2 regions of the Chryseobacterium scophthalmum genome follow, and region 1 is predicted to be linked to the other one. Evidence: riboswitches for the same ligand, from Rfam matches in the RefSeq annotation. Region 1 holds a riboswitch; the other holds the start of a gene.

The links. A riboswitch is a leader RNA that binds a small molecule or an ion and turns the genes downstream of it on or off. The one in region 1 is predicted to bind thiamine pyrophosphate.
Region 2: another riboswitch for thiamine pyrophosphate. It lies ahead of thiM (hydroxyethylthiazole kinase); the one in region 1 lies ahead of thiS (sulfur carrier protein ThiS).

What each region holds. Positions count from the first base shown of each region.
Region 1 is NZ_FSRQ01000002.1:97,566-114,242, forward strand. It holds gene BUR17_RS10565 (aconitate hydratase) at 1-1,251, shown strand, start outside; gene BUR17_RS10570 (LytR/AlgR family response regulator transcription factor) at 1,303-1,986, opposite strand; gene BUR17_RS10575 (sensor histidine kinase) at 1,973-3,001, opposite strand; gene BUR17_RS10580 (hypothetical protein) at 2,998-3,345, opposite strand; gene BUR17_RS10585 (DUF5694 domain-containing protein) at 3,515-4,363, shown strand; gene BUR17_RS10590 (TonB-dependent receptor domain-containing protein) at 4,400-6,526, shown strand; gene BUR17_RS10595 (outer membrane beta-barrel protein) at 6,582-8,708, shown strand; gene BUR17_RS10600 (HesA/MoeB/ThiF family protein) at 8,932-9,642, opposite strand; gene thiH (2-iminoacetate synthase ThiH) at 9,824-10,942, opposite strand; gene BUR17_RS10610 (thiazole synthase) at 11,046-11,822, opposite strand; gene thiE (thiamine phosphate synthase) at 11,819-12,433, opposite strand; gene BUR17_RS10620 (thiamine phosphate synthase) at 12,453-13,037, opposite strand; gene thiC (phosphomethylpyrimidine synthase ThiC) at 13,034-14,845, opposite strand; gene thiS (sulfur carrier protein ThiS) at 14,857-15,063, opposite strand; TPP riboswitch at 15,121-15,221, opposite strand; gene BUR17_RS10635 (RluA family pseudouridine synthase) at 15,648-16,325, opposite strand; gene BUR17_RS10640 (hypothetical protein) at 16,332-16,655, opposite strand; gene panB (3-methyl-2-oxobutanoate hydroxymethyltransferase) at 16,655-16,677, opposite strand, start outside.
Region 2 is NZ_FSRQ01000001.1:1,453,668-1,470,344, reverse strand. It holds gene thiD (bifunctional hydroxymethylpyrimidine kinase/phosphomethylpyrimidine kinase) at 1-214, opposite strand, end outside; gene thiE (thiamine phosphate synthase) at 211-849, opposite strand; gene thiM (hydroxyethylthiazole kinase) at 846-1,643, opposite strand; TPP riboswitch at 1,705-1,797, opposite strand; gene BUR17_RS06605 (response regulator) at 2,001-2,357, opposite strand; gene BUR17_RS06600 (SusC/RagA family TonB-linked outer membrane protein) at 2,688-5,594, shown strand; gene BUR17_RS06595 (RagB/SusD family nutrient uptake outer membrane protein) at 5,645-7,138, shown strand; gene BUR17_RS06590 (DUF7674 family protein) at 7,256-7,654, opposite strand; gene BUR17_RS06580 (nucleoid-associated protein) at 8,451-9,485, shown strand; gene BUR17_RS06575 (RDD family protein) at 9,517-11,244, shown strand; gene BUR17_RS06570 (ATP-binding protein) at 11,487-13,694, shown strand; gene BUR17_RS06565 (biliverdin-producing heme oxygenase) at 13,704-14,255, shown strand; gene BUR17_RS06560 (malate dehydrogenase) at 14,366-15,292, shown strand; gene BUR17_RS06555 (HNH endonuclease) at 15,400-16,071, opposite strand; gene BUR17_RS06550 (hypothetical protein) at 16,092-16,406, opposite strand; gene BUR17_RS06545 (hypothetical protein) at 16,372-16,653, opposite strand.

The DNA of each region.
Region 1 (16,677 bases):
GCTAAAGCTGAAGCAAACGGATGGCCTCTTGAAGTAGAATGGGCATTGATCGGTTCTTGTACCAACTCTTCGTATGAAGATCTATCGAGAGCAGCTTCTATTGTAGAAGATGCAGTTGCAAAAGGGGTAAAACCTAAAGCTATTTTAGGAATTAATCCTGGTTCTGAGCAGGTGAAATTTACTGCAGAAAGAGACGGCTTCTTAGATTCTTTCAGAAAATTTGAAAATGCAAGAATCTTTACCAATGCTTGCGGACCTTGTATCGGGCAATGGGACAGAGAAGGTGCTGAAAAAGGAGAGAAAAACTCGATTATTCACTCTTTCAACAGAAACTTTGCAAAAAGAGCCGACGGAAACCCAAATACACATGCTTTCGTAGCTTCTCCAGAAATGGTTGCTGCAGTGGCGATCTCCGGAAGATTAGATTTCAATCCGATTACAGATACTCTAACCAATGAAGCTGGTGAACAGATTAAACTGGATGAACCGAAAGGTTTTGAATTGCCTGCAAAAGGTTTTGCTGTTGATGATAATGGATATCAAGCTCCATCTGCAGACGGATCTAGTGTTCAGGTCAATGTAAGTCCAACTTCAGACAGACTTCAATTATTGGAAGAGTTCCCAGCTTGGGATGGTAAAAATATTACCGGAGCAAAAGTTTTAATTAAAGCTTTCGGAAAATGTACCACCGACCATATTTCTATGGCAGGACCGTGGTTGAAATATAGAGGTCACCTTGATAATATTTCAAACAACATGTTGATTGGAGCAGTCAATGCTTATAACATGGAAACCAATCATGTTAAGAATGAACTGACAGGTGAATACGGAGAAGTTCCGGCTGTACAAAGAGCTTACAAAGCTGCAGGCGTTCCGACTATTGTTGTAGGAGATCAAAACTACGGTGAAGGTTCTTCTAGAGAGCACGCTGCAATGGAACCTAGACATCTTGGTGTGAAAGCCGTTTTGGTAAAATCATTTGCAAGAATTCATGAAACGAACCTTAAAAAACAAGGAATGTTAGGAATTACATTTGCCAATGAATCTGATTATGATAAAATTTTAGAAGACGACACCGTTAACTTCTTAGATCTTGATCAGTTCGCTCCAGGAAAACAATTGACTTTAGAATTTGTACATGCTGATGGAACGAAAGATATCATTTTAGCAAACCATACGTACAACGATCAGCAGATCGATTGGTTTAAAGCGGGTTCTGCGTTGAATTTAATTAAGCAACAGGAAAACTAAAATTCAGTTTTTAATTATACAGAAAAAGCAACTTCAATTGAAGTTGCTTTTTTATTTCAGCTTTTCCAAAAGATTAGATTTATACATTTCTCCCACTGAAATTTCGTGTTCCGAAATCAAAATTACTTTTTTTGAATTTAGACTTTTCACTTTATCTAAATTTAAAATAAAAGATTTGTGAATTCTTGTAAAGTTTGCCGGAAGCTGATTTTCCAGAGATTTCAAAGTATCTAAAACAATGTATTCCTGAGTTTCTGTTTTGATGTTGACGTAATCTTTAATGCTTTCCACATAAAGAATTTCATCAAAATTAATGCGATGCTGCTGACCGGAAGATTTCACGAAAAAATGTCCGGTTTCATTAGCTTCAGTTACAGGAAAACGTTCCTGAGCCTTCATAACGCTTTTGCTAAAACGGTCAAAAGAAATCGGTTTTAAAAGATAATCAACAACATTGTGCTCATATCCTTCTAAAGCATATTCTGAATAAGCCGTAGTTAAAATATACTTCATTTTATCGCCGACGATTTTCATGAAATTAATCCCCGTTAATTCCGGCATTTGAATATCTAAAAAGACAAGATCTGCATCGCTCTTCTGAATAAATTCTAAAGCTTCAATAGGATTTTCAGTAGAAAAAACAAGCTCAAGAAATGGAATTTTCTCTACATAACTTCCGAGGAGTGATACTGCGAGCGGTTCGTCATCAACAATAATGCATTTAATTTTCTTCATTCTTCAAATCGATCTTTAAATCTACGGTAAAATTGGTTTCCGTTTCAATCATATTCAGCTCGTATTTTTTAGGATACAAAATTTCGAGTCTTTTTCTTACATTTTCGATCCCGATTCCGGAAACAGAGTCTTTCATTTTCTCTTTTTTAAAGTTTAAAAGATAAAAATGCAGAATTTTATTGTTATCTGAAATTTTCATATCAAAACCTTTGTTTCTGAAATCCCCGTGTTTAAAAGCATTTTCAACGAATGGAACTAAAAGCATCGGCGAAATATTCAGTTTTGGATGAATCAGTTTTTTCTCAACATTTAATAATTCAGGATTTTTAATTCTCAGTTTTTCTAAAGCAATTAAACTGTCTAGATAACCAATTTCTTTATCTAAAGTAATAAAATCTTTCTCAAGATCTTTAGTGCTGTATCTTAATAATTGTCCCAATTCTTCAATGGCAGGCAAAGCTTTATCTGAATTTTGATAGACCAAAGAATAAATATTATTTAAAGTATTAAAAATAAAATGCGGATTGATCTGGGTTTTTAAAGCTTGAAGTTGTGAGTTTTTATGTTCTTCAATCAACCTACGCTTTTCTTTTTCAGTTTTCAATGCGTTATTTAATAACCAAATTAAAGTAGCAACAAAAATAGTCGTATAACCAAAGAAAACGTTATCATAAAAATAATACACTAGAGTTGTCTTCTCATGATAATTTCTGAAACCAAATAAAATAGGAAATAACATCTCTTCAATAGAATACCTTAACAAACCGAAAAATAAAAATATGCTGATAATTCCACCAATGATAGCATACATTTTCTGCTTCTTATATACCCAAGGCATTAAAATAAAATAATTAGCATAAAAAGTTAATAGATTTACGAGTAGAAAAGAATAACCTAAAATATAGCTTTGAATTTCTCCACTGGATCCGTCCGGTAAAAAAATAAATCTAAATTGGTAATAAATAAAAAATAGCCAATACAAAAGATGTAGAAGTAGGATCTGTTTTGTTTTCATCTTAATTCTTTATTGTTAATTATAATTGGTTGAGAAGAGTAATAATGCAAATATATCGAAACCGGAACTGCATTTCGGTTCTCTAATTTCAACATGCTTTTTTTAGGTAATCTATATTTAAATTCAGACTTACCCAAAATTTCAGAAGGTATTTTCAGCTCAGAAACTAAAACTACTTTTTCCTTTGAAAGATTTTTTATTTCTATCGTTGCAGGCACTTTTACTTTATTAATAGTAATGCTTTCGTTCGGAGCTATTGTGATTGTTTTCCAAACATCTACCCTGTGATCGCCTACATTGGGTTGCATAAAAGCTAAGCTTAAAAGAAGTATTATATTTTTCATTCACCAAAAATAATTACAATAGCAAAGTAAGACCTTCCAAAATCTACAAACGGCTCTTTTTTTCCGATGAAAGTATTTTAAACCGGCATATTTCGTACTTGGTCGAAACGCTGTTTTATCAAATCGTTGTGAGATATAAATTTGTCAAAAATATTTAAAACAAATTATTATGAAAACATCAATATTGATCGTATTAATGACAATGTCAACATTCTTATTCGGGCAGAAAAAACCTTCAGAATATTTTCCTGATCCTAAAACAAAAGTTTTGGTTGTTGGTTCATTTCATTTTGATTATCCCAATCAAGACGCTCATAAAACAGAAAAAAGTGATCAGGTAGACGTGTTAGAGCCTAAAACTGCTGCTGAAGTAACAGAACTTATTAATTACATCAAAAAATTCAAGCCTACAAAAATTGCTATTGAAGCTTGGCCAAATTGGAAAGCCAATGAAAAATTGCAAGAATATAAAGAAGGAAAACACAGGGATCAAAGGGATGAGCGTTATCAACTTGCAATGCGCCTTGCAACAGAACTTAAGATCAGTGAATTGTACAGTATTGATGCCAATTCTGTGTTGGATGAATTTATAGAAAAATTCGAAAAAACAGATTCAGTGTATTTTAAAAATATGCTTAAAGATTATGATTTTTTAAATGACGACCGCATCTCTCAACAGTATAATACTTTCATTAAGAATACTGCGCGAAAAAACTTTAAATCTATTCTTGATATGTTTAAATATATGAACAGCAAAGAATATCATCAATATGAATACGGAGCATATTTAACAGGAGATTTTAAATTGAGAGAACACGACGGCGCAGATCTGCTTGCTTTATACTGGTACAACAGAAATCTTAGAATGTTCAGAAAAATACAGGAGATTCCTAAAAATGTAGAAGACAGAATTTTGGTGATTGCAGGAAACGGTCATGCTACAGTTTTCAGACAGCTTTTCACTATTTCTCCAGAATATGATTACGTTGAATTTTCATCCTTAGACTCAAAAAAATAATCTCCTTACCTCATCAATTTAAACCATCCATTTCTCATGAAAAAGACATTCGTTATTGCAGCATCTTTCTTATACATCTTTTCTTTTGCCCAAAAACAAGATAGTTTACAACTGAAAACTATAGAATCTGTTACCATTAATGGCAAGAAAAAACTTCTTCTCGAAAGGAAAGCTGATCGTCTTATTTTTAATGTTGAAGCTTCTGTAGCTTCTCAGGGAATGGATGGTTCGGAAACATTGGCCAATGTTCCGATGTTGAAAGTAGATGATAATCTGGGAAGTATTTCTATTGCGGGAAAGAGCAGTGTCAATGTAATGGTCAATGGAAGAATGCTGAATCTTTCAGGAACGAATCTTATCAATTATCTGAAAACGATACGCTCGGAAAATATTGCCAAAATAGAAGTGATCACTACTCCACCCACAAAATATGAAGCTCAGGGAAACAGTGGATTGATCAATATTATTCTTAAAAAAAATCCAAACTTAGGCTGGAGCGGATCAGTGAATACAGGATTGAACCAAAGAACCTACTCAGGAGGAAATTCAACAGGATCATTAAATTATCAGACCGAAAAACTAAGCTTATCTTTAAAAACAAGCTATGCAGACGGAGCAAAGCGTTCAGAAGAAAACTACAGTATTTTAGGTGCTTCTCAAAATTACAGCCGCTCTGTAAGAAAAGATATGTGGAAAGAATTGACGCCTAATCTAAATCTTTCGTACAAGCTCAATAAAAACTCCGAAATCGGAATGGAATACATCTATGCTCATCAGAAATCTGGGATGCATATTGTAAACGAAACACGAAATGTAGACACCGATTTATCTGTAGAAAACCTTTTAACAAAGACTTATCATCGCGAAAAAACACCAACCCATACATTAAGTGCTTATTATGATCTTAAATTAGATTCGTTGGGGAAAAAATTGAGTTTTGCAGGAAACTTTTTTAAAAATAATTCTGATACAGACGTTAACTTTTCAACATTGAAATTGAGTGATAATTCAATACAATATGTCAATACAAGATCAATTGTTGAGCCACAGGTTTTTTCTTTGCAAGGAGACCTGGAACTCCCGTTTTCTTTTGGTACCATTGAAACCGGACTTAAGTTTAATCAGTTTAAAAATGCTACCGATCTGCAATATTTTAACATCATCAACAATCAGTATATTCCGGATCTACAAAGAGCCAATTTATTTGAATATAAGGAAGAAAATTATGCTGCTTATTTTAGTTATGCCAAAAGTTTTGGGGAACACTGGGAAACCAAAGCAGGGCTTCGTTATGAAAACACTCAGGCACAAAGCTTTACTCCGTCAACTAACTTAGAAAACAAATACAATTACGGACAGTGGTTTCCATCGGCTTTTGTTTCTTACAAACAAGAAAAAAATGTCTTCAGTCTTTCTTATTCAAGAAGAATCAACCGCCCAAGTATGAGCAATCTTAATCCTTTCAGATGGTATGAAAACCCATATTCATATTCATCAGGAAATCCTTTGCTTAAGCCATCTTACATTAATAATCTTGAATTGGGATATACTTACAACAGCAAATTTTCTGCAAGCATTTATTATTTGAAACTTAAAAATGGTTTCGGGCAAGTCTCTTACTTAGATGGTCTTACACAGATCGGGACTTATCTTAATCATTATGACAATAATTTTTACGGTGCTAATGCTTCTTACACCGACAAATTGTTCAAATTTTGGGAAACAAGCCTTTCATTAAACGGGTCACTTACAGATTCTAAAATATTTAATATTGAAGCTGAAGCTAAGAATGGGTATTCAGTCAATTATTCGATCAATAATACCTTTACAATCAATAAAAACAAAACAGTTTTCTTTTTTCTAAATTACAGTCAGGATCTGCCTTATAAAAATGTAAACTCTTATTTTCATAATTTTTCTAACCTGACCTCAGGAATAAAAGTTTCATTGATGGAAAAACAGTTACAGATCAATGCTACTGTAACCAATATTTTTGCTCAGAAATATCGTGGTGATATGTATTTCAAAGACAACAGCCAACATTTCAATAATTATTGGGATGGTAGAAGTTTCCGTTTAAACGTAAATTACACATTAGGAAACAACAAAAAGAAACGAAGTACAAAAAGCATCAGTTTTGAAGAAAAAGACAGAGCGCAATAAAATTTTGTAACAAATTTATTTTTTTGTCGTCTAACTGAGTAGATTTAACTCACATATGAAGAAAATACTACTTACTCTCTCAATTTTAGCTTCAACTTTATGTTTTTCCCAAGAAACTAAAGACAACAAAGAAACCAAAGAAAAAGAAATTGAAGGTGTTGTTATTACCAAAACTAAAAAAGCCGTTGAGCAGAAAGCCGACCGTACAATCTTTGATTTTTCTGAGCAACCAAGCTTAAATTCAGGCTCTTTGATGGAAGGTGTAAAAAAACTTCCAGGATTAGTTGTTTCTGATATGGTGGGAATGATGTATCAGGGAAAACCTTTGGATGTTTATATGGACGGAAGACCGCTGAACATTTCAAGCAACGAACTGAACGCTTTTTTGGAAGGAATGCCCGCAAATTCTGTTGAAAGAATCGAAATTATTACACAACCCGGTGCAGAATTCCCTGCAACTTCTGGAGGTGCTATTTTAAATATTATTACAAGCAAATCAGCAAAAAATTATCTGACTGCAGTTTACAACGGAGGTTATCGTTTTTCAAGCTACGACAAATACAGAAGCAGATTCAATAATTCAATCGCTTTAAACTCAAGAAACAAATGGTTTGGATGGCAGGTCAATTTAGGTCAATACTACCGTGAAAGTTTATCGCTTTCTGAATTGGATGGGCTTACCAGAAACCACTCTAATTCTCTGGGAAGAACCTATTATATGAATTCTGCTTTCACTTTCGAGCTTGGAAAAGACAGATTATTGTTGAACTACGACATCAATCACAATAATGGAGGTGCAGATATTACTAGTGATAATTTTTTAACTGATACCTCAACATCTAATTATACAAATAATAATGGTTTAAGACAAGAAGTTGCTGCAACCTATCAGAAAAAATTTGAGGATAAAAATAAGAAACTTGATTTTAAAGCAGTTTACACCAATAGCGATTCAGAATTTAATCAATTTGGAAATCAATCATTAAATAACTCTTCTTTATTTAATCTATATAATTTCAGAGTAGATTATTCTCAACCTCTGAAAATTTTAGATGAAGGAAAGGTAAGTTTTGGTGGATTGTATGATCAACAAAATTTTGAAACAAAAAGCGGAAATCTCATTAATCTTGATTATACAAGACAAACAACTTCTGCTTACGTAGAATTTCAGGCAACTTTGAAAAAGTTTGATTTCATTGCGGGAGCAAGAGCCGAAAATTATGACATCACAGGAATTACACGATTCTATGATGACAACAATAATTTAAAGGAAAGTAATTTAAATCCGTTCAAAAAGTTTAAAGTCTTTCCAAACGCAAGTGTGCAGTATAATTTAATGAAACAGCTTTTCCTTAATGTCAACTACAACAAAAAAATCAGCCTGCCAAGCGTTTCGCTACTAAACCCGAATAACATAACGCTTAGTACTGATAACCTTACATCAAGCGGAAATCCTGATCTACAGCCAACAATTTATGACAATGCAGAAATCAAAATCAGCGCATTTGATTATGCATATATTGGATACAACACAAGTTGGGTAAAAAATCAGATTGTACAGAAAGTTTCGCGAGAAAATAATTTAATCAGAAACGAACAGGTACAGGTAAACAGCATCAGAACACATAACTTTAATTTTGGAATGCCTATTCCGTTTATGTTATTTACAACTCCTTTTAGCGAACTGATGAAATTCAATGTGAATCCTGATAAAATGAATTTATTATACGTTTATACCGGTTATCAGTTTCAGGAAATGCCCGATGTAAAAACAAAAGGGTTCTGGATCTTCAGCGTAATGGGACAATTTATTCTACCAAAAGACATCAGACTTCAGGCAAATTATAACGTAATACCAAAAGGAGGAAATTTTTATTATTTCCAAATTGACAAACCTTTAAACAATGCTTTCGATCTTACAATATCAAGAAAGTTTATGAATGATCGCCTAAATCTTTCATTGTACGCAAGAGATGTATTTAATCAAAACAAGAGTGTAATTGTTGCCGTTTCTCCGGAAAGGAATGTATTTACATCTAATAAATACGACAGCAGAAGTTTCGGAATCACCGTAAATTATAAAATCCCTACCAAAAACAAACTGGCAAAAGAAGATCCGAATATGATCAAAACGACCAATCAAGGCGACAGCAATGGTGGAATTTTGCAGCAAGGACAATAATTGATAAAATAAACATTTATCCAAAATCTCAACCATTATATATTTCAATAGAAATGGGCTTTTTGCCCGTTTTTTTATGTCTAATTTTCAGCAAGTTTTCCAAAAAAATAGCAGGACATCATTCATTTTTTAAATTGATCATATGAAAACCACCCCGTCAAAAATTCTTTGAATTTTCGCCACCCCTCCAAAGGAGGGGAATTTTAGCTTGTGCACTCTAGGTTTAGAAGTCAATTGTCTGAAATCTCCAGGTTAGAGTATCGATTAATGTGATTTGATTTAAATTTAATGGTAAATCGGTTATTATTTTTAAAGCTAAATTCGACATCATACTTCCTACAATTCCTGGTAATGCGCCTAAAACTCCGAGACTGTCACAATCCGGAAGATTTTCATCAAAAGGGGGTTCCGGAAAAATATTTCTTAAATTTTTGCTTCCATTATAATTGAAGATAGCAACTTGTCCGGAAAAACCGAGAATGCTTCCGTAAACTAAAGGCTTTTTAAGCTTTACACAAATATCATTAACTAAATATCTCGTTTTAAAATTATCAGAACCGTCAACAATAATATCAAATTGTGAAATCATTTCTTCAGCATTAGAATCATTAATCTTATTTTCAATTCCGATAAAATTGACTCGATGATTAAGGTTTTTCACAAAGTCTTCTGCACTTTTCACTTTTGATTTTCCTACAAAATGTTCATTATGAATAATCTGTCGGTTTAAATTGTGCAATTCAACCTCATCAAAATCTACAACTCCCAAAGCTCCAACTCCCGCCGCAGCCAAATATTGAATGACAGGACTTCCCAAACCTCCTGCCCCAATTACCAAAACTTTAGCGTTCATTATTTTTCGCTGACCTTCCAAACCGATTTCTTCAATAAAGATCTGTCGGCTGTATCTTGAGAAAATGTCTTCGTTTTTCATTTTTTTGATTTTATTTACATCAGATTGTTCGAGTTTTTTTGTAATGGAATGGATAAAAATGTATCGAGAACTTTCATTAAGCATAACTTCTCGATACGATTTTTTGCAAAAATCTACTCGAAGTGACGTTCTTATATTTCTGATAGAGTTTTTATTTTTAGATCGTTTAAAATTTCAACCTTTAAACTCCGCTATACACAGAATCCCAATCTTTCATTATTGGGTCGTAGCCTGCATTTTTAATAATATTTTTAATTTCCTCCATGCTTCTTTCGTCACTGGTTTCAAATTGTTCCAAAGATTCTTTGTCCACCGCATAACCACCCGGATTGGTTTTCGAAGCTGCACTCATTGCTGTTGCGCCTAAAGAAATGATATTATTTCTAAATTTTTCGCTCTCTCTTGTTGAAATAGAGATTTCCAAATCTTCATTCCAGATTCGGTAAGCACAGATCAATTGGAGTAGATCTTTATCAGACATAATAAAATTGGGTTCAATAATTCCTTCCGCTGGTCGAAGTCTTGGAAATGAAACCGAATATCTACTTTTCCAATATTGTTTTTGAAGATAATCAATGTGAAGTGCGTTGAAAAAACTGTCAATACGCCAATCTTCCAAACCAAGCAAAACGCCTAAACCCATTTTATGAATTCCGGCTTTACCAATTCTGTCAGGCGTTTCCAGGCGAAAATTAAAGTTTGATTTTTTTCCTTTTGGATGATATTCTTTATAAACTTCCTGATGATAGGTTTCCTGATAGACCAAAACAGCATTCACACCTGCATCATGAAGCTGTTGATATTCTTCTTCTGACAAAGGTTGAACTTCAATCGAAATATTAGCAAAATGTGGCTTCAACTGACGAACAGCATTCAGAAAATAATTAATTCCAACTGTTTTATTTGCTTCTCCGCTTACCAGCAAAACGTGATTGACACCCATTGATCTTAAAACGGTAGCTTCGATCATTAATTCAGTATCAGAAAGGGTTTTCCTTCTAATTGAATTATCTAAACTGAAACCGCAGTACGTACAAATATTCTGACATTCATTACTCAGGTACAACGGCGCATACAACTGAATGGTTTTCCCGAACCGCTTCTGAGTAAGTTGCTGCGTCATTTTCGCCATTAATTCTAACTTTTGAGCAGCAACCGGTGAAAGAAAGTTCAGAAAATCCTCTATCGTTCTATTCTTTTTTTGAAGACTATTTTCCACATCAGATAACGTTACTTTTTCAAGCTTTGCTTTTACCTCATCCCATTGGTATTTTTCAAAAAAATCTTTAAAACTTTTCATAATATTCGGTTTAATCCAAATGACGCGTTGTCTACTATTTATTGATAGGATTTTATCCTATCCTTTATTAAATCGTCCTTTCAGGACTCTTTTATTCATTACTTTAATCAAACAAAAAAGAAGTCAGTGGACTTGATGCTTCTGCATGGTTTCCGATAGCTCCCAAACCAGATTCAAAAGCTCTTCTTCCCGCAATTACGCCTTCTTTAAAAGCCAATGCCATATTTACAGGATTTCTTGCAACAGCAATTGCAGTATTTACCAAAACCGCATCAGCTCCCATTTCCATTGCTTTGGCGGCATCAGAAGGCGCTCCAATTCCGGCATCAACAACAACAGGAACATTACTTTGAGCAATAATTATTTCTAAAAAATCTAAAGTTCTTAAACCTTTATTCGTTCCAATCGGCGCTCCCAAAGGCATTACAACGGCTGTTCCTACATCTTCCAGACGTTTGCACAAAACCGGATCAGCATGAATATAAGGCATAACAATAAATCCTAATTTTGCCAATTCTTCTGTTGCATACAACGTTTCAATCGGATCGGGTAATAAATATTTTGGATCAGGATGAATTTCCAATTTCACCCAATTGGTTTCCAAAGCTTCTCTTGCCAATTGCGCTGCCAAAACCGCCTCTTTCACCGTTCTTGCTCCTGAAGTATTCGGTAAAAGGTGAGATTTTGTAGGTTTTAGAGCATTTAACAAATCATCTTCTGAAGATTGCGAATCGATTCTTTTTAAAGCCATTGTTACCAATTCACTTCCGGAAGCGATGATGGAGTCCGTCATTTCTGAAAGATTTCCGAATTTTCCGGTTCCTAAAAACAATCTCGATCCGAAAGTTCTGTCTGCTATAATTAATGGTTGATTGTTCATTGCATTGCTATTTTAAATTCGTTGATAGTAGATGGTTGATTGGTGATTTGCCCCGAAACGGCGACTCCATAAATTCCTATTTGTTGTAAGAGGTCGATGTCTTTCAAAACCACTCCGCCAATTGCGAATATTTTTGGAATTTCTAATCCTTTTTCTTTTAAATCCTGGATTATTTTTTTATATCCTTCAAAGCCTAAAATCGGACTTAACTGCTCTTTAGTTGAAGTAAATCGAAGTGGTCCCAAACCGATGTAATCACATGATTCATTCATTCTTTGCAAAACATCAGAAATAGAATTTGCCGTTCCACCGATAATTTTATTTTCTCCTAAAATCTGTCTTGCAATATCAATCGAAGTATCTTTTAAACCTAAATGAACACCGTCTGCATCGATATCTTTTGCAATCTGAACATGGTCATTGATGATACAAACTGATTGGTATTCTGAACACAGCAGTTTTGAATTTTCACAAAGCTTAATAAACTCATTTTCGGGAGCATTTTTCCAACGAATCTGAATCCATTTTATGCCGTTGTCTAAGGCCTTTTTTATATTTAATTCCTGTTCGGATTTTGTAAAACCTTGAGAAATATATTGTAGTTTTTCCATTTTTAAATTTGAATACATCTTAATAAACTATATTCTGGCTGCATTTTCTGAAAACATGTAAAGGCTCATCACTCTCCCATATTGCCCCTAACAAAGCCACTCCATCAATATTATTATCAAAAACGTGATGAATATTATTTTCGTTAATTCCTCCCAAAGCAATTAGTTTAACATTAGAATTGTCTCGTTTTTTAATATCATTTAAAATCGTTGAATTTTCCTCATATCCTTTTTTAGAAATACTTGGAAAAACCGGACTGATAAATGCATATTCCCACTCTTTATTCAATTGATTAAAAGTTTCAATATCATGAACAGACGTTGAAATTGTTTTATCTGTAAAAGATTGATACAAACCATTTTGTCTGTCAATTTCTCTAAAATGAAATCTTGAAATATTAAAGTTTTCCGCCACATCGTAATGACTGTGAAAAACCAATTGAGGGTAAAATTCCGAATCAATTTTTTGAATAAAATCAGTCATTTTTTCTGAATTAATAAAAGGTTTTCTTACATGAAGCAAATCCAAACCTTCCTGAAATAGTTGATTGATGATCTCAGTTTCATTTTGAACAAGTTCTTCGGGAGAAATTACAATGATCATATATAAATTTCTTTCCCTTTTTCGATGAATTCCTGAGATTTGTCGAACATTCCTTTTTCTGCAGACTCACGGATTTCCTGTGTGATTTTCATTGAACAGAATTTTGGTCCGCACATTGAGCAGAAATGCGCAATTTTTGCTCCGTCTGCAGGAAGCGTTTCATCATGATAAGATCTTGCCGTATCTGGATCCAATGAAAGATTAAACTGATCTTCCCAACGAAATTCAAATCTTGCTTTACTCAAAGCGTTGTCTCTGTATTGCGAACCAGGATGACCTTTCGCCAGATCTGCAGCATGAGCAGCCAACTTGTAAGTTATTACTCCAACTTTTACATCTTCTTTATTGGGAAGTCCCAAATGTTCTTTTGGTGTCACATAACACAACATCGCGCAACCAAACCAGCCAATCATTGCTGCACCAATTCCGGAAGTAATGTGATCGTAACCTGGCGCAATATCCGTCGTTAAAGGACCTAATGTATAAAACGGTGCTTCATCACAAACTTCCAATTGCTTATCCATATTTTCTTTGATCATGTGCATCGGAACGTGACCAGGACCTTCAATCATTACCTGAACATTGTGTTTCCAGGCAATTTTTGTCAGTTCGCCTAAAGTTTCCAATTCCGCAAATTGTGCTTCATCATTCGCATCAGCAATAGAGCCAGGACGAAGGCCGTCGCCTAAAGAAAAAGCAACGTCATATTTTTTCATGATCTCGCAGATCTCCTCGAAGTGGGTGTATAAAAAGTTTTCTTTATGATGAAACAAACACCATTTTGCCATGATAGAACCACCTCTGGAAACAATTCCTGTGACACGTTTTGCGGTTAAATGAATATATCTCAACAAAACTCCAGCGTGAATTGTGAAGTACGAAACTCCCTGTTCTGCCTGTTCGATCAAAGTATCTTTAAAAATTTCCCAAGTGAGATCTTCTGCAACACCTTTTACTTTTTCCAACGCCTGATAAATCGGGACCGTACCAATAGGTACCGGGCTGTTTCTGATGATCCATTCTCTGGTTTCGTGAATATTTTTTCCCGTTGACAGATCCATAATTGTATCTGCTCCCCATCTGCAGGCCCAAACCGCTTTCTCAACTTCTTCTTCAATACTCGATGAAACGGCACTGTTTCCGATGTTTGCATTAATTTTAACCAAAAAATTTCGCCCAATAATCATTGGTTCGCTTTCCGGATGATTGATATTATTGGGAATAATTGCTCTTCCTGCTGCAATTTCGTCTCTTACAAACTCGGGAGTAATTTTGTTTTTCGGAGTTCTTGCACCAAAATTATTTCCCTGATGTTGAAAAGCCATGTCTTTTGAAACAGAATCGAGCTGCTCAATTTTTTGATTTTCTCTGATCGCAATGTATTCCATTTCGGGAGTGATGATGCCCTGTCTTGCGTAGTATAATTGGGTAACTTGTTGTCCTTCCTTTGCAACTTTTGGTTTGTGATTGTAAGAAAAACGCAATTCATCCAATTTTGAATTTGAAAGACGGGCTTTTCCGTATTCTGAAGTAATTCCATCAAGAATTTCTACATCATTTCTGTCTAAGATCCATTGTTCACGAATTCTTGGAAGTCCTTTTTCGATATTAATTTCAGAATTTTCATCGGTGTAAGGTCCTGAAGTATCATACACAGTAACAGGTGGATTATGTTCTAAAGTTCCGTTGGTGAGTTTTGTCGGACTTAGCTGTATTTCGCGCATCGCTACATTGATTGGATGAATTTTCCCTTCAACATAGATCTTTTTTGAGTTCGGAAACGGCGAACGTGTAATTTTATGAGCCATAAAAATATTTTTTAACCGCCTTGAGTAGCAGTAATGATTAAAATTGAATCTTGGTTGTTGAGAATGGTTTCCGCCCAAAATGACTGCGGAATAATACGATTGTTGAGCGCTACAGCAATTCCTTTTTTCTTTTCAGGTAATTCCATAGCGATAAGTGCTTCCAGCGTTTTGGGAAGTACATCAAAATTTCTTAGTGTGTGATTGATTGTGAGCTCCATTCCTAAATTTTTAAATACACTTTAGGAATGCCCATCATTGTACAATAGAATGTACAGCAAAGTCATCTCACTTTTTCCTACGCTAGTATGATCTAGAAATCAGGTTCAAAGGGTAAAGTCTCAGCCTGTTTTGTCAACAGACACCCCTAAAGTTGGGAGCGAAGTTAGACATTTTTTTAAAATGGGCAAAATTTTTTGAAGGAGATGGAAGTTGGAGGATAGAAGCTGGAAGTTTTAAATGTTTGAAAATATTGTTTTTTATATCTCGCTGATTTTGCAGATTACGCAGATGTTTTTTTATTTTATACTGGAAAGATTCTAGTTGAAATTCTTATAAAATGATAATATTTGTGTTTGGTTTTCAAATACTTAAATAAATGACTTCCCCTCTAGCCGCGATTGCAACGGCATCCTTTTGGGTTGCGGCGAAGCGAAGCGGAGCCGTAACCCAAAAGATATAGTGGAAAGCGGGAAAAAGCTCCTAAAAAGTAGAAAAATAAAACTGAATTTTAGATTTGAAGAAAATAAAAATGGAAACCAGATTATCTCTAATTTCCATTTTATAACTTATTTCTAATTTAATATTATTCTTCACACGCTCTCCAGATCGCGTCATTCTGCGGAACGGGAGCAACGATTGTCATCTCCTCCTTTGTAACAGGATGTATAAACTGAAGTTTTCTGGCGTGAAGATTAATTCCTCCATCCGGATTTGAACGAGGCGCACCGTATTTTAAATCACCTTTAATAGGAACTCCGGTTTTTGATAACTGTGCTCTGATTTGATGATGTCTTCCGGTTTCCAGATCAATTTCTAAAAGAAGATAATTATCCAGAGTTTTAATAACATTGTAGGTAAGAATTGCTTCTTTTGCACCCTCGGTAACTTTCGTAAAAACGATTGCTTTATTATTCTTTTCGTTTTTCTGAAGATAATGAACCAATCTTTGGCTTTGAGGAATCATTTCTTTAGCAACAACTGCCCAATACGTTTTCTGAATTTCACGGTTTTTAACCATTTGAGTCAATCGTGAAAGCGCTTTTGAAGTTTTAGCATAAATCACTAAACCAGAAGTTGGCCGGTCGATACGATGTACCAAACCCAGAAAAACATTTCCGGGTTTATTATCTCTTTTTTTGATGAAATCTTTAATGGAATCGAGTAAAGGTTCGTCACCGGTTTTATCACCCTGAACGAGTTGCCCTACTTTTTTATTGATAACTAAAAGGTGATTATCCTCAAAAACAATCTGCTCTTCCATACTACCTTAACGATTCTGTGATCTGCTCACAAAAGAAATAACCACTCCACCTAAAAGACCAATCGTTTTTATGATGTTAAGACTTGAATCCATCGGTAAAAATGCTCCGATGATGCACAAACCTGCCGCAGCGTACATTGGGTACATAAACTTAGTATGCATCAACATTCTTCCCTGAACGATAAAACTGATTCCAATTAAAATATAAAATAATCTTGCTGAAAGAAGATAGTTAATATTATCCGGGAAAATTCTAAACCAACCTGCAGCTAAACAAATGATTGCTAAAATTGATAAAATTCCTTGTGTTGCCTGTAAATTACTTTTCATTAATAGCTCTCATTTTGGTTAG
Region 2 (16,677 bases), on a different contig from region 1:
CTAGTACAGCTTCTATTTGATCTGCAACAGCCTCCACCGAAACAGGATATATTTTTCTTACGCCCATTGTATTTTGAACAGGAAGTGCAGTAAGTACCGATGTTGAATAACATCCCAAAGCTGAAAATGTTTTGATATCTGCCTGTATTCCTGCGCCACCACTGCCGTCAAAACCTGCAATTGTAAGAACGGTAGGATAAGTATATTTTTTCATTTTACTATTTCATTTTTAATTTTATACGCTGCTTTTTCAGGATTTTTGGCACTGCAAATGGCAGATACAACAGCTAATGTATCTGCTCCTGCTTTTATAATGGAGGCTACGTTTGAAGAATTGATATTTCCGATGGCAACGAGTGGTTTGTCTGTAAGCGATCTTATTTTTGATAAACCTTCCAGTCCCCATTCAGTCACTGTATCTTTTTTGGTGTCGGTGCTAAATATGGGACTGATTCCCAGGTAATCTGACAATTCTGTGTTTACATTTTCAAGTTGGCTTAAATATTCAATAGAATATCCGATCATTTTATCTTTAAAAAACAATTCATTTCTGAGACTTGACGGAGATTTATCATTATTCCCGACATGAATTCCTGCTGAACCAATTTTTTCAGCAACCTCAAAATGATCATTAATAATAAGCGGAATATTGTATTTATCAGTGATTTCTTTTAATGTAAATGCTTTTCGAAGAAAATCTTCTGTTGAGGTATTTTTTTCACGCAGCTGAATAATATCAACACCACCTAGAATCGATTTTTCTGCAACTTCAAGAAAGTCTTTTCCTAAACAATCTTTCTCTGAAATCACCAAATATAACTGATAGGGAAATGATGGTTTTAAAATCATTGTTTTAGCATTTTTAAATGATCATAAAACTCATCTTCTGTAATATTGTACAGTTTATCAATGATATTGAGTTGTAAACTTCCCGGACCTGCACTTTGTTTAGCTGCTATTTCTCCTGCGATACCCAATAAACTCATTGCAGCAATAATAGCTTCTGTTTTGTCATCAATAACTCCGATAAAAGAACCAATCAGTGCAGTTGCTGTACAACCCAATCCGGTAACTTTTGTCATCATCGGATGACCATTTTTTAAATGAATTTCTTGATTTTCACTAATGATGATATCGGTTTCTCCTGAAATACAAACTAATGATTTGTGGTTTTGAACTAATATTTTGGCAGCTTCTACAGCTTCATTACTTTTTGCTGTACTGTCGACTCCTTTTGTAATGGTTTTACTGGCTTTTGAAAGAGCGATAATTTCAGAGGCATTTCCTCTGATAACGGTCGGGTTTAAAGAAAGAATCTTACTTAAAACCGAATCACGATAAGAGGTTGCTCCGGATCCAACAGGATCTAAAATCCAGGGTTTGTTTAATTCATTCGCTTTTTTTACAGCCAGAAGAATTGATTCTTCCCAATATTCATCAACTGTACCGATATTGACAACCAGTGAGTGCGAAATATTTACCATTTCTTCCACTTCAGATTTTGCATGAGCCATTATAGGTGATGCGCCAATTGCTAAAACCGCATTGGCAGTGCTGTTCATTACCACATAATTGGTGATACTGTGAACAAGGGGAGAAGTGTTGCGTACTTGAAGGATATTGTTCCAAAGATTATTTTCCATTCTAATATTTTTATCAATAAAAGCTTTAGGATAAATCCGGAACAACAGTCATCATTTTAGAATATGACATATTGCTTTTCCCTACGTCGGTGTAAGCCGTATCAGGTTCAAAGGGACTCTCTCAATTCTTTTCAGAATACCCCTAAAGCGTACACAAAAGTATTGAAAAATACTTCTTTAACTGCAAAAGCGACAAAAGATTTTATGATGGTATTAAATTATTCAAAAGTTAGCAAAACAAGTATTAAATGAAAATTTTAGATTTTATAAACCTTGAATTTCTTTTTTTCAATAAAAACAAAACACCCTAAAACAAGATGCTTCAGAGTGTTTTTATTTATAATAATTGATAGAGTATTAAGCCGTTAGTTTTTCAATTTTAACAAGAACATCATCAATGTCAAATGGTTTAGAAATAAATTCATCGGCATCACAAGAATTGATTACATTTTCGGCTTTTGCATGAGCACTGATGATCATTACAGGAATTTTTGAGGTAGCTTCATCTTCTTTTATTTGATTGCATAAATCGGTTCCTGAACCATCGGGTAATCTTACATCTAAAATAAAAACATCCGGAATAACCGATTGATCTCTATTGTTGAAGGCTTCAACGGTTGCAAATGAACGTACGTCATAATTTTCGAATGACAGGAGCAATTGTAATGCATCTCTGATGCCTGTCTCATCTTCTACGATAAAAATTGTTTTCATACCTCTTGCTTGGCAAAAACAAAGCCAACATTGAGATTGTATGAAAATATTTCGAAACAGATTTCTATCAAATCTGAGTGTATAAGCTTGAAAATCTTTTCTTTTTTTGAAAAAATATAGCTTAAAAGTTGGCTTTAAATAAATTATTTGCCAGTATTTCTTTTTAAAGAGATTTGAGCAGGTAACAGCAGGATAGCAGAAATTTTCGATAAGTATACTTTTATAAAAATAAAAATATGAGAAATATCATGTCTTTCCAGATTTAACTTTTCTTACGTTTTAATTTACGAGAAAGTATAAAAGTAATAATTATTAATCACCAGTCACGAAATGAAGAAATCTATAATAACTCTTGGTATTTTACTAAGTACCACAAGTTTTATCTTCGCACAGGAAAAACAATCTACCAATAAGACCACGGATAGTACAAAATCTAAAACAAAGGAGATAGAGGAAGTAGTCGTTATTGCTTATGGTACACAAAAAAAAGGAGAAGTTACCGGTTCTGTCGGAAAAGTGAATGTCTCAAGTTTTAAAGATCGTCCTATTTCACGGGTTGATCAGGCATTAACAGGACAGATTGCAGGTGTTAAAACCCGTGCTACTTCAGGAAAACCGGGAGAGCCACTGGAAATCAGAGTTCGTGGTTCGGCTTCGATATCGGCAAGTAATTCTCCTCTTTATGTAGTAGATGGAATGGTAGCGGATGATATGGCCAACATTTCTCCGGATGATGTGCAATCGATTGAAGTACTTAAAGATGCCGCATCTACAGCAATGTACGGATCACGAGGTTCTAACGGAATTGTGATTGTAACAACCAAAAAAGGAGTTTCTGGAAAGCCGTCATTCTCATTTTCCCAGTATTATGGGGTTCAGACTATTGAAAAAAAGCTGGACATCATGAACAGTGCAGAATGGATTGATTATGCAACCGAATCTATTAATAAAAGATGGGTGGCTTTATCTCCTGGTAATTCAGCTTCAGACAGCTATGCGGTAAGAGCAAATTATTTTAATCTGGCAAATACTACCGATTATAATTTAGCAAATATTACTTATATGGTAGATCCGAGATGGGGAACCGATCAGGTTGCAAATATTGATTGGCAGGATGCTTTTTATCGTCCAGCCGCAATTCAGAATTATCAGTTATCGGTAAGAGGAGGAAGTCAGAATGTAAAATATGCGATTTCGGCTGCGTATTTTGATCAGGAAGGTATGGCGCTAAATACTGGTTTTAATAGATTCAATTTAAGTGCAGTTATTGATGTCAACATTTCTGATAAATGGAAAGCGGGAATTACTTTACGACCAAGTTATTCTCAAAGTTACGGAGCTGCAGTAGACGGAAAAGATAATGAAGCGCATAAAATGCTTTCTATGGTTCCTGTTGCAGAATTATCTGCAGGTCTTTATACCAATTTCTGGAAAAATATAAGATACAGATGGGCTGGTTCTACAGTAAGCCCGATTGGAACTTTAGAAAACACAACGAATGATACCAATGAGTTCAGATTGTTGTCTACGATGTACATGTCTTATGATATTTTACCGGGTTTAAATTTTAAAATTTCGGGAGGTGCTACAAATAATTTTAATATCAATACGGGTTACATTCCAACTTTTAATTTAGTTACCAATATTCCGGGGCAGGTAAGTATTGCGAGCAGAAGAACGGTAAATTATAACCGATATTTAGGAGAGGCTTTATTAAATTATAAAAAGACTTTCGGAAGCCATACTATTGCCGCTCTTGCCGGATATAGTGCAGAAAACTACAGAACGACTTCGCAATATAATCGTAACAAAGGTTTTGCGAATGATGATTTAAAAACGTTTAACTTCACTCAGTCTGCATCAGTATTAAACTCAGAATATACTGCTTCAGAATGGATGTTGACTTCATTGTTTGGTCGTGTAAACTATGACTACCAAAAAAAATATATGCTATTTGCAAGTATTCGTAGAGATGGCTCATCCAGATTTGGATGGAACAATCTTTATGGAACTTTCGCAGCATTTGGGGGAGCATGGAAAATGGATGAAGAAGAATTTTTTAAAGATAAAACATGGTTAAGCAATTTAAAACTAAGATACAGTTGGGGAGAAAATGGGAATAATAACATTGGAGATTACCGTGCTTTTGGTACACTTGCCGGAGGTAATTATTCATTTGGCGGAGGCTTATCAAACGGTTTAATACCCAATACAATTCCCAATCCGAATTTAACCTGGGAAAAAACACAGTCTTCAGATTTTGGTTTTGAATTAGGCTTATTCAACAGAATTGATTTTACAGCAGATTATTACATCAAAAAAACCAATGATCTTCTTTTGCAGCAGCCAATTCCTTATACAACAGGCTACAATATTATGTGGAAGAATGTAGGTTCGGTTCAAAACAAAGGTTTAGAATTCGAACTAAGCACAAAAAACTTAACGGGAGCATTTAAATGGAATACTTCGGCGAATATTGCCTTCAATAATAATAAAGTTTTACAATTGGGAAGTGATAATGCGCCTATTTATACAGGTTTTAGCAGCAGTACCAATATTATTAAGGTAGGGGAAGAGCTTAATTCATTTTATTTATATGAAGCGATTGGGGTGCTTTCTACTGCAGATATTAATAATTCAGCAGTTGCCAAAACAACTGGAGCGATTGCAGGAGACGTTAAATACAGAGATTTTAACGGTGATGGGAAAATTGACGAAAATGACCGTCATATTGTAGGAAGTCCTACTCCTGATTATTATTGGGGGTTTACCAATACATTTTCTTATAAAGGTTTTGATCTTTCTGTGTTTTTCCAAGGTCAGAAAGGTGGATATAGTTATGCATTGCTTGGACGTGCAATTGACCGTACCGGAATGGGAACTACAACTAACGTAATGGGGAACTGGGCAAATCGTTGGCGTTCTGATGCAGATCCGGGAGACGGAAAAACACCAAGATTAGACGGTACTACAGGAAGTCTTTTAGATACAAGATGGTTGTATGATGCGACTTACATTCAGCTGAAAAATGTGACTTTAGGATATAATTTTGAGCAGGAATTAGTGAAAAAATTAAAAATTTCTAATCTAAGAGTGTATGTCAGCTTAGAAAATGTCTGGAGAAAAGATCATTATTATGGTGGCTACAACCCAGAATCTGTACAATCAGACGGTACCGATTACGGAGCATATCCTAATGCAAAAGTATATATGATGGGCTTAAACTTTAACTTCTAAATTTTTAAAAAATGAAAATCAATTATAAAAAAAATATGTCTTTCTTAAATATGAAATCTCTCACAAAAGCATTGGTATGTGGAACAATGATGTTGGGAATGCTGAGTTGTGAAGACGATTTAAGACTCGAACCGGAAAATAATATTACCCAAAATTCTTTTTATACGACAGAATTACAGATTCAGCAGGCGTTGTCTGGAGTATATTCTGCGATGATAAATTCCTCATCAAGAGGTGGCTATGATGTTAATTTTTATTTATTGGCGTCAGAAGTTCGTTCTAATAATTTTAATGCCATCTCGCAAAACGGAAATAGAGATTATTACGCCATCAATCGCTTTCAGGATACTTCTTCTACAGAAGAAATGGAAATTCTTTGGGAAGATGCTTATCAGCAGATTTCTTACGCCAATATGCTTTTATCAAGAATTGATGCTGTACCTTTTGCAGTGGCGGCAACAAAGGAACAGTATCGATCTGAAGCCCGTTTTTTAAGAGCCTATGCTTATTTTGAGCTGATGCGAAGTTTCGGAAAAGTTCCTTTAATCGATCATCCTGTAAGTCCGGAAGAAGCTGCCACAATTCAAAGAACAGATTTGGCAACGCTTTATAATTTCATTACTTCAGAGATTGAATCATCTATTGGAGGTTTAAAAAACACCTACGATAATGCAAACAAAGGAAGAATAACAAAATCAGCGGCTCATGCCATGTTAGGAAGAATTTATCTTACCGGGTCTGGTTATCCGCTCAATAATGGAGCGTATGTTGCCAAAGCAAAAGACCATTTATTTACCGTTATTCAGGGAGAAGGTCAGTTTGTCACCTTTGCGCCTAATTACGCAGATTTATTTAAAAGTGCGAATGATAATAAATACCATATTTTCGAAATTCAGCATATCAGTGGCGGTTTGTCTCAAGGTTCTTATTTGCCAAGTTATGTCTCACCAAATTTTGGAGTGACTGATCCTTTCTACAATCCGCAAGGAAGTTTGTTTAGTTCTGCGGAATTAGGTGTTTCACAATCATTGATTGATGCCTATGAACCAGGAGATTTGAGACTTCCGTTAACAATTAAAACCAGCTTCATTGCGCAAAATGGTCAACCGGATCAGGCTAAATTTTTTGTAAAATTCCGTGAAAAAGGAATCGTTCTAACTAATCGTTACGACTGGCCGATTAATTTCCCGATTATACGTTATGCAGACGTTCTTTTGATGTATGCAGAAGTTTTAAATAGTCAAGGAAATACAGCTGCTGCGGTTCCATATTTAAACAAAATTCGTCAGAGAGCAGGTCTTACAGCGGTTTCTACCTCTATTTCTGCGAATGATTTTACCACGGCGCTTCGAAAAGAAAGAAGAGTTGAATTTGCAGGTGAAGGTGTTTATTGGCATGATTTGGTACGTTGGAATACGGCTGTAAATGTCATCAACCAAGCTGCAGCAAGTCTTAATTACAACTTTACGATTACAACCAATGATTATCTGTATCAGATTCCTTTATCTCAAATTCAGGTTGCGGGATATGAACAGAATCCTTAAATTTTTTTTAAGTTGATTGATGTTTCTGAAAATGAATGTCAATCAACTTTACCTTCATAAAAATAGAAAATCCCGAAGCAAATTTGCTCCGGGATTTTTCGTTATATATAATTTGATTTAGTGTCTTTTAAATAAGATTTCGTCCATTTTTGACTGCTTTACATAAATCTTCTGAAAACTTACCGGCATATATTGATATAACATATTCCATTGGTGAGTGTCGGTTTGTTTTTTAAAACTTCTGAAAGATCTTACAAAAAGATTCTCAATAATCTGTTTTACGTTTTGCGTTCCGTTTCTGTACAACCAGTCCATCATTTTGATGTTGTGATTTACAATATTAATCTTTGATTCCTGCAATAGATTTTTTAAGTGATCTACGGTTGTCTGAATGATTCCTGCAAAATTATCTTGTGCTGAAAGTTGCACGATCTCCTTTTGTAACGAAGGATAGAATACTTTTAAATGTTCAATTGCCCCATTTTCATTAATTACTTTCTTCTCAATATTTTTCATTTTAAATATTTTTCAAAACATTCTTGTATTAGCTAAAAGCGTACCAATTTCTTCATCATAATGTTAAAAAATTGCTCTTCATGTTAATTTTGTTTTAATTGCAAAGCTTTTGGTAAGTCTTTTATTAATAGTTGTTTTGATGAAATATTATCTCTTTGTTTAGTGATTAAATATATAATGAATTGATTTTTAATGCAATTAATTGAGATTGGTTTTTATTGTTTTAAAATGAAACATTTAAATTTTGTAATGAAAATTTTAAATTCAGATTTTGATGAAATTTTTAAATTTTCAGAATTAAAGAAAATTGGGCTCTCATTTTTTGTAATAACAAAAATTCGAGCAACAAAAATTGATTTCAAATACCTATTTTTCAAGCTTAATCAGCAACTTGTTGCCATCTTTGCTGCTTAAAGACTTTATTTATTAAATCAATCTTTGCGTTGTTCTGAAAATATTATTAATTAACCCGCTGTGCATTTTGCAAATACCTTTAATGATTGATATTTAAATAATTGTATTTCATTTTCTAAATGAAATGCCTTTGTTTATCTTAAAAAAGAGCATTTATTGTAAAAACTTTGTTTGCCTTGGAAGTAAAAAAACGCAAGGATATACAAAGAATTAATAAAAATACTGCAGTTAGGGTAAACAAAGCCGTTTCACTTATTTTTGAAAGACAAAGATTCAAAATGCTAAAAGGGTTATCAATTAAAGATATTCAGTTAAAGAAAAGATACAATTAGTCGATTTTAATTTTCAGAATAAATATATTTGCAATCCATAAAAATCAGAGATGTTTACAAAAATTGTAGTCCACAGAGTCGGAAATAAAATCAACGGAGAATCACTTATACTTTCACAGGAAGAGCTTCAATTGGATGAAGGCACGGTAGAAATGCTTGAAAATTACTTTTTAGGTTCTTTTAAAACAGAAGAAACCTACCAATTTTACAGCGATTCTTATTTGGTAAATAATCCGGTTTTCAGTTCGGTATCTGAAATTTTTGACGATAAAGCGAAGTTCCTTTGGGAAGCAGAAAATATTGCAAAACATCTTTTCGAAGCTGCAGAAAACCCAAGAGTTCAGGGTGGAGAATTATTCATCGTATTCTTTGAAGACGAAAGAGAAAGTGACGAAAGAGTTGATAAAATAGGGATTTTTAAAACCGAAAAAAGAGATTCTTTCTTAAAGATTTTCCCTAAAAATGGCAGCACCCTGAGCGAAGTCGAAGGGTTTGAAATTGAAAAAGATCAGGGAATCAGCCTTTCAAAAATCGATAAAGCTGCTTTAATCTATAATAACAATAAAGAAAGTGGATATGTACTTTCCGTGGTTGACAACAACAAAAACGGAGATATGTATTACTGGTTTGAAGATTTCTTAAAGGTAAAACAGCGTGACGATGAATATTTTCACACGCAGGAAGCTTTGATGGTTTACAAAGATTATATCACCAAACAGCTTCCTCAGGAATTTGAAGTTTCAAGAGCAGATCAGGCTGATTTTCTGAACCAGTCTATTAATTTCTTTAAAGAAAAAGAAGAGTTTAAACTGGATGAATTTGCTGCTGAAGTTTTGAAAGACGAGCATGTAATTGAAAGTTTTAACAATTATAAAACCGATTACGAACAGGAAATGCAGATCAATATTGCAGAAGAATTCCCGATAAGTGAAGCGGCAGTGAAAAAAACTCAGCGACATTTCAAAAGTATTATTAAATTAGATAAAAATTTCCATATTTACATTCATGGTGATCGAAAAATGCTAGAGCAGGGGCAGGATGAGAAAGGGAAATTTTATATGCTTTATTTTGATAAAGAAGTATAGAGATTAGTTTAAAATAAATTTCGATCATTTTATGGAAAAAAACTACAGATTTATTGCCATCAGTTCGCTGGCAATATCCCTCATTGGTATTTTAAGTTGCTTTTATTCGTTTTTCAGGGTATGGAATGGAGCATCGCAGTTTAATACAATTCCTGAAATTTTTCGAATTTTATTTTCATTCAGCACATTAAATCTAGATTTTACCAATCGATTTGAGCATATTGATATTTGGAATTTTGTCTTTTATCTGTTGCTATTCATTGGTTCGCTGCAGTTCATAAAAACTAAAGGAAAAGAAACCCGCTTCATTGGTTTTGTATTTTCTGTGATTTTTTTTAATGCTATTATTGTGCTTTTACAAAGTACATTTTATAAATTTTTCCTTACAAAATGGCAGGATGTAACGTCTCTGCAAATATTTTCTATAATCATCGGTTATCTTGCTTTAATGGGTGTTTTGTATGTAAGTTATCGAGTTTTAAAACTGATTAAAAGCGAAAAAGAAATAGACGTAATAATAACTGAGAGCAAAACGATCGTTACAGATACCGGAAAGTGGCAGCGTTTCTTTCATTGGTTGGTAGATTTGACGGTGATGTCGTTAGTTGTTATTCCTGTGATTATAAGTTTAGGATATTGGCTTGCAGATTCTGGTATTTTAGACGGAAATGAAACGCTTCAAAAGTTTTTTAGAGGAAGATGGTCTTTGTACACTATTATTTTCGTATTCATTCTTATTTATTATCCGATTTCAGAGATTCTATTTGGGTCATCACCCGGAAAGTTTTTAACGGAATCCAGAGTTGTTAATTCAAAAGCAGAATCCCCTAATTCTCTCACGATATTTTTGAGAACTTTATGCAGGAATATTCCTTTTGATGCGTTGTCTTTTTTCAATAAAAGAGGATGGCACGATTTGTTTTCTGAGACGTATGTGGTGAAAGAGAAAAGAACCGGCTTTAAAACCAATAAACTGCTTTGGATTTTACCGGTTTTAGCAATTTATCTTTTGGTAATGTATTTCGGGAAACGATTTTACACAGAATACAAAGCCAATATTGAATTTAATAATACGATGTCTGAAAAATTAAACTTTTTGGAATCTGAAATTAAAAATCCAAACACCAATCAGTTTTTTGTAGTGAACGATGTTGATTATTACGGAAACATAAAGAATTACGGTTTTAAAATCGAGAAAATTGAAGGCAGCAAAATAACGATCAAAAGAATTATTGGTGAATCTCTGTCTGAATCTAGCTTTGAACAGGCAAAATATCTTTATGAGCAACAGAAAGATACCGCAAAAACATTTGTCATCAGAAAATATGATTTGGTCAATATTTTTCCGAATAATCAGGAAGAGCTTTACCGTCCTGTAAAAACATTAGAATTTTTCGAACCAGGAATTCGCTACGGAATTGAAAATGTTTACCATTTTAATGCACCTTTTTTGAAGGCTCAAATCAGTAAAGATGATAATGATTACACCAATAAAAAAGTGACAATGTATCTTCATAATCTTGGTGCAAGCGGAACAATTACGAATATTAAAAACCAGAATAATGAAATCAGATGGAAAACAAATTTTCCATTAAAAATGAATAATTCTAATTCTTCTCCTGTTGTTATTCAACTGGAAAATTACAATTTCACTGAGCTTAATATTTCGAAAATTGAAGTTCTGGATTCTCTGAATAAAAAGCATTCTTTTATGATAAAAACAGACGGCTTAACGAATGAGATTAGCGAAGTGAAATAATAAATTTTTCGAAAGTTTTCCTATTTTGATTTAAATAGTGTATTTCTAAATTATTTTTAATTTTTAAAGCTTATTTGTATCTTATTTACTTGTGTAATATTTTAATTTTATGAATAACAATATTGTTTTTAATTTAATAAATCATAATTATTGTTAATTATTGTTGTGAATATTATATTGTATACCACACAAGAATTGGCGTAGCATATTATTTAACTATCTTTGTTTTTTATTATCATATTATGAATTTTGTTGAATGTCATGATGAGCCCATTCATATTCCGGGCTACATACAAAGTTTCGGATACTTGATTGGCATTGAGACAACTTCTCTTACCATCTCTTTTTTTAGTGAAAATATTTCAGATGTTTTCAAAATAGAACGTTGCGAAGATCTTTTTGGAAAAAAACTTTCACAGTTTCCTGAGGTTTTCCAGACCGTAATTGATTCTGATATTTTTAAAGATGCAGGATTTCTTTCTAAAAGAGAAAACGAAACTTATTTCGACAAAATTACAGTTGCCGGGAAGCAATATCATTTTTCGGTTTTCAGAGCAAATGATTATATTTTCTTAGAGTTTGAAGCGGTTTATGAAAACCCAAACAAACGGATTACCAATAAATACGATAATTTTTATATTATCGATAACGAGCAGGAAATTTGGGATCAGCTCCTTAATACGATTTCCAATATCATCAATTATGACCGTATTATGGTTTATAAATTTATGAGTGACGGTTCCGGAAAGGTAATTTCAGAAAAAACAAACAATCATCTTGAAAGTTATTTGGGACTTCATTATCCTGAACACGATATTCCGAGACAAGCACGCGAACTTTATAAAAAGAAAAGAAAAAGAATATTTTCTGATGTTTACTCACATCCGGTACGTATTCTGAGTCGAAGCAGAAAGAGTATAGATCTTACTTTCGCAGCTTCCAGAGCGATGTCGCCCATCCACGGTCAATACATAAAAAATTCAGGAGCTTCATCAAGCTTCAGTATTTCAATTATCATTGATGATCAATTGTGGGGATTGGTAACCTGTCAAAATTCTGAACCGAAACATATAGATCTTGAAGATCGTGTACAGGCAGGAATTTTTACTGTTTTGGCATCGAATGCCTATTCATCTTTTAAATCTAAAAAAGAATTAGAATACAGAATTGATCTTAATGAAAAACTGTATGCTCTTAAATCGGAGTTTTTAGAGCACGGTTCTTTGTTTGAGTCTTTGGATTTTAATAAATCTGAATTAAGATTAATGCCAAAAGCCGACGGATTGGCAATTATTTCAGACAACGAGATCGTTACAGACGGAATTACACCAGATCGGGAAATTATCAATAACATTGTAAACTGGGCGTATGAAAATACATCAGACAATGTTTTTATCAGCAACAGTTTTCTGAAAGATTACGGATATGAACTCAACTTAAATTCTGATACTGCAGGAATCATCATCTATTTTGTTGAAAGAAGTAAAAAAGAAATCCTGATATGGTTCAGAAAAGAATTTGACGAACATATTAACTGGGCAGGAAATCCGGAGAAAAAAATTGAAACTTTTTCGAAAAACGGGGAAGAAATAAGAACGGTTTCGCCAAGAGAATCTTTTCAGGTTTTCACCGAAAATATAAAAGGAAAATCTAAAAGATGGAGCTCTAAAAACCAAATTGCGGTGCATCTTATCCGCGATCTTATTTTTGAAACTTCGCATAAACAATATATTACCATCAAAAAACTGAACGATCAGCTGAAAAAAGTAAACGAAGAACTAGACAGTTTTTCGTACACGATTTCGCACGATTTGGGAACACCACTTACCGTGATGAAGCTGAATGCGCAGATGTTGCTCAACAGTTTAGGAGATATAGCAGATAAGGATAAAAATAAAATCAATTCTATTATCGGCGAGATCGATAATATGGCAGAAATGATGCAGAATGTGCTTCAGCTTAGCCGCGCAAAACACAGCGAAATACAGCTTGAAACCATTGAAACCAATCTGACCATTCGGAAAATTACGGAGAACGCAAAAATCACGTACGACAGTCAGAAAAGTATGGTGGTCATTAAAGAATGTCCGGAAGTTTTGGCAGATAAAACGATGCTACATCAGGTATTTTTAAATATAATCAATAACGCTGTAAAATATTCGTCGGATAGAGAACAGCCGATTATTGAAATAGAAGGCACAGAAGCCGGAGATCAAATTATCTACAGAATTAAAGACAACGGCATCGGAATTCCTGAAGAAAATAAACATAGAATGTTTAAAATTTTCAACAGAATGGATAATGCCAAAAAGTTTAAAGGAAATGGAGTAGGCCTTTCAATCGTTCACAGAATTATGAATAGATTGGGCGGAAATGTAGATTATGAAAGTAATAAAGAGGGAACTTGCTTTATTTTGACGTTTCAAAAACCTAAATTTGTGAAAATTTAAAACAAAAATATGGTATCTGAATATCTAAAAAAAAATACGGCGGAGTATCACGATGCTGCTGAAAAGCTTTTTAATTCTGAGAAAATTTTTAATAAAACTTTCACTTTAGAAGATTATAAGAAAATCATTAATACCAATTATCTGATGCTTCTTCACAGTGAAAACAAAATATTCAACAATCTTTCTGAAAGATTTTCTGAAAAACTTCAATTAGATCAAAGAGTAAAGCTTCCTTTAATCGAAAAAGATTTGTCAAGTTTAGCTTTAGAAAACCAAACAGCTTCTCACGATTTTGAATTGACGAATGAGCATGAAGCTTTAGGAGCAATGTATGTCATTGAAGGTTCTACTTTGGGGGGAAATGTTATTGCAAAACAATTATCTAAAACAGAAGGTTTTGATGATGTAACATTCAATTTTTTCGGATGTTATCAGGAAAATACGGGACCAATGTGGAAGAATTTCAAAGAAGTTTTAGACACTGAAGTTACCGAAGAAAACTACGGCGAAGTATTATCAGGAGCTAAAAAATTATATACGTTTTTACTAAGCGTTAATTAATTTCCTTAAATAAGAATTAAAATTCCCGAAAGATTGCTCAATTTTTCGGGAATTTGTACATTTGGGAAGCAAAAAATTAGACTAACAAATAAATAATAAAAAGTAACATTATGAAAGTAACTGTAGTAGGTGCAGGCGCTGTAGGTGCAAGTTGTGCAGAATACATCGCAATGAAAGACTTCTGTTCAGAAGTAGTTTTAGTAGATATCAAAGAAGGTTTTGCTGAAGGAAAAGCAATGGACTTGATGCAGACTGCATCTTTGAACGGATTTGATACAAAAATTACAGGTACAACAGGAGATTACAGCAAAACAGCAGGTTCTCATGTAGCAGTAATTACTTCTGGTATCCCAAGAAAACCGGGAATGACCAGAGAAGAATTAATCGGTATCAACGCGGGAATCGTAAAAGAAGTTACTGAAAACTTAGTAAAAAATTCTCCGGAAGTAATCATCATCGTGGTTTCTAACCCAATGGATACTATGGCTTATTTGGTACACAAAACTTCAGGTCTTCCTAAGCACAAAATCATCGGTATGGGTGGTGCTTTAGATTCTGCAAGATTCAAATACAGATTGGCTGAAGCTTTAGAAGCTCCAATCTCTGATGTAGACGGAATGGTGATCGCTGCTCACAGTGATACAGGAATGCTTCCTTTATTGAGCAAAGCAACAAGAAACGGAGTTCCTGTAACTGAGTTCCTTGACGAAGCGAAACAAAAATATGTAATCGAAGAAACTAAAGTTGGTGGTGCTACATTAACTAAATTATTAGGTACTTCAGCTTGGTATGCTCCAGGTGCTGCAGTTTCTGTAATGGTTCAGGCAATTGCTTGTGACCAAAAGAAAATGATCCCTTGTTCATTAATGCTTGACGGAGAATATGGCGAAAGCGATATCTGTCTTGGTGTTCCTGCAATTATCGGGAAAAACGGTGTTGAAAGCATCGTAACAATTTCTTTAACTGAAGAAGAAAAAGCTAAATTTGCTGAAGCTGCACAAGCAGTAAGAGAAGTAAATGGTGATTTGAAGTTTTAATTGATTAAGCTTTATATAAATGAAATCCGTATCGTAAGATGCGGATTTTTTTTGTTTACCCAAATGTTTTTCGATTATAATAATTATACAACTAAATCTTAATAATCTTAATTATTATTGTGTGATATTATTTTTTTTAATTCTTCTAATGAGAGAACGTAGTTTTTTTTCCTATGAACCATTCTATGACAATTTGAACAAAGTGGCATTAAATCTCTACTAGCATCAACGATTTTGGACTTATTATAGGTGCTAAGAGGTGTTATATGATGAATTTCAATAAATCCATCTCCAATGCTTCCATATGCCTTTTCAAAATTAAAGCCACATCCAAAACATGTTGTACCATGTATTTTAATTGCATCACTTCGTAACGCTAAATCTCTTTCAGCCATTTTTGATATAACAACTTTTTTTCCTCCTTCGGTTCTTAATTGGTAAACTTCATTTAAATCCGGCTGATTTACATTAAAGTTAGAAACTTCAATTGTTCTACAAAATTCTATATATCTTTTAAATGCATTGGTTTTCCTATTTCTTTGAATCTTTTCTTCATTAATGACTTTAGGAATGCTATAAAGTTGATCAAAATAGATGCTAAGAATTTCAATATCAGTAATGTTAAAAAGCGAAGTAAAACTATTTTCTAAATGATATTTTATATCGGAAGATATTAATTCTATTGATTGTCCATATGTATAAACTGTTGATGATGCATATTTTCTTCCATATGTGTTCACTGATGATAAATATTTTACAAATTCTTCTTTTGATGTCATCTTGATATTAATTTGATTAACTACTTTATTTTCTTTAAAACCTCCAATAATTCAGGAATTTTATTAACCTGTGATTCTGTCCAAAAGTAATGCTCATTGTCAATAACACCATAGTCTTTTAAGTAAATAGAAATTCTTCGTGTGTTTTTCTCAATGTAGAAATTGAATGATATTTCTTTAGAATTGAAAATGTAAGTTGTAGATTGTTTCTTTTCTGTTTTATCCTTTAAGTTGGGAATTATATATTGTTCTAAAAATTGAATAAATTCTTCAACTTCATTTAAGTCAAGCCATGAAGTTTTAAAAAAACGATCTTGATTTTCCCATAAAATCATATTTTGCATTCATCTCAACTTGAATGGATTTGATTTTTTGGTTAGTTTTTAGATCAATAGCTTCAACAGGAAAAAAAGAAACTTCTTCTCCTATTCCTGATTTGAAATCTGCAGTTATATTCCAGTTTTTATTGACTTGCGTAAACTCTGCGTTATTAATGAATTTGCGGGTACTGGAATTTTCTTTTTGTTGTGCAAAAGTGTGTAAGCACAATGATAAAAAGAAGACAGTTATAACTCTCCTCATGATAAATAGTTTTATTGTTTTTAG